DNA from 2 places in the Paenibacillus xylanexedens genome. Region 2 is predicted to be linked to the other one. Evidence: riboswitches for the same ligand, from Rfam matches in the RefSeq annotation. Region 2 holds a riboswitch; the other holds the start of a gene.
What was found. A riboswitch is a leader RNA that binds a small molecule or an ion and turns the genes downstream of it on or off. The one in region 2 is predicted to bind FMN.

Region 1: it holds a riboswitch for FMN, as region 2 does, so the genes downstream of both, ribD (bifunctional diaminohydroxyphosphoribosylaminopyrimidine deaminase/5-amino-6-(5-phosphoribosylamino)uracil reductase RibD) here and BS614_RS20980 (DMT family transporter) in region 2, are expected to answer to the same signal.

Annotation. Positions count from the first base shown of each region.
Region 1 is NZ_CP018620.1:5,231,063-5,233,464, forward strand. It holds gene ribE (riboflavin synthase) at 1-184, opposite strand, end outside; gene ribD (bifunctional diaminohydroxyphosphoribosylaminopyrimidine deaminase/5-amino-6-(5-phosphoribosylamino)uracil reductase RibD) at 246-1,349, opposite strand; FMN riboswitch at 1,673-1,841, opposite strand; gene BS614_RS22830 (hypothetical protein) at 2,009-2,402, opposite strand, start outside.
Region 2 is NZ_CP018620.1:4,809,656-4,812,057, forward strand. It holds gene BS614_RS20970 (CGNR zinc finger domain-containing protein) at 1-334, opposite strand, end outside; gene BS614_RS20975 (DinB family protein) at 479-979, shown strand; FMN riboswitch at 1,064-1,217, shown strand; gene BS614_RS20980 (DMT family transporter) at 1,362-2,342, shown strand.

The DNA of each region.
Region 1 (2,402 bases), 420 kb from region 2:
CATCGGCGGTAAAACCTCCACCTTCGAGCGTTGTCGCAGTTAAGCACACGCCGTTCACTGCTACACTATCACCAATCTTCAGATCGTCCATGATGGCGGAAGCTCCGATATTCAGGACCATCGCTTCGCCTTTCCGACCAATACGCCGGATCTGACCGACTTCTTCCACCAAACCGGTAAACATGCTGCCGCCTCCCTTTTTCAAGTTATAAAAAACCTAACTTTCTACTTTCAAATCCATTTATTTATTCAGGCCACACCGGAATACCACCAATGCTGATATTATCTCCAACTTGTTCGATCTCCAACTGATTCAATTGAATCGCCTGATTCATACGTTCCACACCCTCGAAGCGGAAGCTTCCAGGTGTATCATAACCGCCTACAATCTTCGGAGCGATAAACATGAGCAGTCGATCAACCAACCGTGCCTCCAACATGGCTCCATTCAAGGTGCCTCCACCTTCAAGCAAAATCGAACCTATATCACGTTCACCCAACTTGCTAAGTCCGCTCAACAGATCCACACGTGGTCCAGGACCACAGCGTATAATCTCGACGCCGTAGGCTTCCAAACGTTCAGCAGCTTCAGGACTGGCTTCGTCTGTTGTCAACACCCATGTTGGAGCAAGACCATCCTTAACCATTTTGGCACCTACGGGAAGACGTAACTTGGAATCCACTACAATGCGCACTGGACTAATGCCTTCGACTTGCAAACGGGTTGTAAGCTCCGGATTATCGGCAATCACCGTGTCGACGCCAACCATAATGCCTTGGTGACGATGACGAAGGGCATGCACAATCTCACGAGCAGGCTCGTTGGAGATCCACTTGCTGTCTCCGCTGCGCGTAGCAATTTTGCCATCCAAAGTAGTAGCCGTCTTCAGTGTCACAAAAGGTAAACCCGTTGTAATAAATTTAATGAATTTTTCATTCATGCGTCTTCCACGTTCACGCAGTACGCCAACTTCAACTTCAATGCCTTGTTGACGAAGCATGCTGATGCCCCTGCCGGATACTTGCGGATTTGGATCTTCACAACATACCACAACACGTTTCACCTTTTCATGAATCAGGCGTTCACTACAAGGTGGCGTCTTGCCATAATGACTACAAGGCTCAAGTGTAACGTATACCGTACTTCCTTCTGCATCACTGCCTGCCATGTTAAGTGCATGCACCTCTGCATGACCGGTTCCACGTTTCAGATGGCTTCCCAGGCCTACAATACGACCCTCTTTCACAACTACACATCCAACGACCGGATTAATCCCCGTCTGTCCCTGTGCTCGTTCCGCCATATCCAATGCCAGTGCCATATAAAATTCATCATTGATCATTTCCAAATCCGTTCACCCCGCGGTTTAAAGTCTTGTTTATTAAAAAATCCCCGTCGAACAATCAGTTCGATGGGGATGATGAGAGACAAATGTCACCAGCAGGAGTGAAATGGATACAGCACGCCAACACTTTGCCCAAAACTTCATTTCGGGCAAGTGAAAATAGACACATACCTTAATGAACATCAATTACAGGTAAAGAGCTTTTATAGTGCGGCATATGTATGGAACTTACCGGCGTAACCGGATCTTCCCTGCACAGTGCAAGACAATACAAATCGTGACTGTGCAGCAATACTCCTGCTGAATGCAAACCTGTTAGGTCTGCACCTCTCCTTCTCCCATCCAGACTATACTGTCGGTTCTGGAATTACACCAGATCAGCCATCTGCCAATGGCAGACAGGTCACGGACTTTGCATCAAGTGCTGGACACATAGGTCCTTACACTTCCTGCATCACCGCCGGTAGGGAATTGCACCCTGCCCTGAAGGATTGCTTTCGTTATTACTTGGATGTTAGCACTTTAATGCCAAAAAATCAATTGTTTTTTGTTCCTTTTTGTCACATACTAACTTTTAATAAGCTAAGAAACAACAAAAAACCGCTTCCTCTCAAGGAGGCACGGTTTTTGCTTGGAGGCCCATTTCACATCCATCGTAAATTCTACATATCAGGAAAACACCAGCTCGCCATATGCTTTAATTCTTTGGCATTATGGAATGGAGTGCGGTCAGGTTCTTGCAGGGGCGAAGTCGGTAGCGGGAACTCTCTTGCCACCCTTCTGACCCAACTTGTTGAATCGATCGCAATAGCCGAGCATTTCCAGCGTCCATTCGCTCTCGGTCGAAACGTCCCATGCAAATCTGCTTTTCCCGGCATCTCTGGGAAGACTCCATCCAGATATTCAACGATGACGCGCTTGTCTCTGACTTCATGACAATATACAGTCACCCATACACCTTCCCGGACCCGAACAGCATACACATCTCCAGACTGTACCTCCCCGGTACCTGCATCAGGTGATGCCTTTGGTACTTTTCCGCGAACACTTCTCTTC
Region 2 (2,402 bases):
CTTCTACAGCTACCAGTTGGAGTTTCAGTTCCTCATCAATTGTAGTCAATGTCCTTCTCACATGCCCTGCTTCCATAACGCCATTCAACCATTGTTTTTCTATATCCGTTAATGATGCTCCAGAAGACAAGCGGGCTCCAAGAGCTATCAATTCATTCCTGAAATTTCTCATCGACAACTCATCTTCTGGAGATGCAGGAACAGAAGCGTTAAGTTGCCATCGTTCCAGAAAGTCTTGCTGCCAGCTAGCCTTCCCCAGTCTGTCCTCCGATCGATCTCCCCCACGCCAGTCGTGATAATCGCTGTTTACAAAATCGGTCCATAATCGGTCCATATATATACCTCCGTTTATGTAACTATCTAATTAAATAAAGAAGGTTACAACTCGTCTTTGATGTGTTATATTAAGTGTAACCTTATTATTCAGTTTTAGCTAGTTACATCACAAATCACAATAATTCGCAAGGAGGAATAAGCAATGACAAAAACAACAGCACTAGATGTGTTACTTATTCAAAAGGATGATACCTGGGATCAATGTAATTGGATTGTACCTTTGTCGAAATCCTTGGAGGGTCTTACAGCAGAACAAGCAGCCTGGATTCCACCCGCAGGGGGATTGAGCATCTGGCAGTTGGTTAACCATATGTATTATTACAACCATCGCTTATTGTGTCGCATGCAAGGTAAGGAGCCTACCCTTCCTTCTGTAGACTCCAATGAATACACATTTGGGAATTCCGGAGATCCAACGGACGCAGTTGGATGGAATACACTGCTACAGGGTACAACTCGATTAGCCCAGCAGTTGCGAGATCAATTAGCTGCACTACAAGAACCAGATCTTGAAGCGGCATATATGGACTCCGAAGAGAAATGGGCACACGAACTATCTCGCTGGGTACTCCATGATGCGTATCACGCAGGTCAGATCGTGCTCCTCCGCAGACAGCAAGGAAGCTGGAAAATCGTTTTCTAAAAAAAATGCTTGAACTGCTAGCGCTTACAGGAATAAGATGAACTTATTAATGTTACAGCTTGTTCAACACACTATATAATTGAATAGGATCTTCGGGGTAGGGTGCAATTCCCAACCGGCGGTGATGTTCTTCGGAACCAGCCCGCGACTCGCTATTTGTTCTTAACGAAGGACATCTAGCGACTGACTTGGTGTGAATCCAAGGCCGACGGTACAGTCCGGATGAGAGAAGATCAACACAATGACATGCCGTTCACGGGAAGGCCTCTTTCCTGACGCATGTCCTTGGATGAGCCCCCGTTTATTTGGTATATGCCAAAACGGGGGCTTTTGTCGATTTTGCCAACTGAAGATTCCGTGTTCTGACGAAGGAGTCCTGAATATGGAAAAGACATCAGCAGCATCACCTGTTTACCGCAAGGAACGAAGTAATACCGGATTCTGGCTTGTAGTTCTCGGCGCCGCCTTATGGGGTGTAGACCCACTCTTCCGCATTATTTTGCTAAATACGATGACATCAACGCAGATTGTACTGGTGGAACACATCATCGTCAGTCTTATTGCCATTCCCGTACTGTGGAAATTCCGGTCTGACCTGAAAAACCTGCGTGCTCGCCACTGGATTGCCGTGATTTTTATCTCATGGGGAGGATCAGCACTCGCAACGGTATTGTTCACCATGGCGCTTACACATAACGATCCGAATACGGTGCTTTTATTGCAAAAAATGCAACCACTCTTCGCTATCGTGCTGGCTAAACTTTTATTAAAAGAAACGTTGCCACGTCGCTTCGGTGGATTGTTCTTCATAGCATTAGCAGGAACGTACCTGCTTACATTTGGCTTTACATTGCCATTAGGTAACTGGGACAACTGGATTCATGCTGGAAGCTTGTTGTCCCTTGGGGCTGCTGCCTTATGGGGAGGTTCAACTGTTATGGGACGATTGATGCTGGGGCAGGCGCGTTATGAAACGGTCACCTCCCTTCGCTTTGTCGTTGCTCTCCCGCTCCTGATCTTTATGACGTGGAACGAAGGTGCCGCATGGACGTTTCCGTCCGGAACGGGTGAACAGACTGCTGTCATCCTCAACATTCTCGGTCAGGCATTGTTACCAGGTCTGCTCAGTCTTCTGTTGTATTACAAAGGTCTGTCGTCAACCAAAGCATCTGTTGCAACTCTCGCAGAACTTAGCTTCCCGATGGCGGGTGTGTTGGTGAACTGGATTGCTTTCCGTACACTGATTACATGGGAGCAGCTGCTTGGTTTTATCCTGATCTGGGTGGCCCTCTTCGCCATTTCCAGACAGCAGGAAAGATCATCAACTGCGGCCGATGCTGCACCGAAGCTGCGTACAGAGTAAGTGGATATATCTGAGGTTCACATATAAACAAATAGTCAAATATAAAATAAAACCATTGCA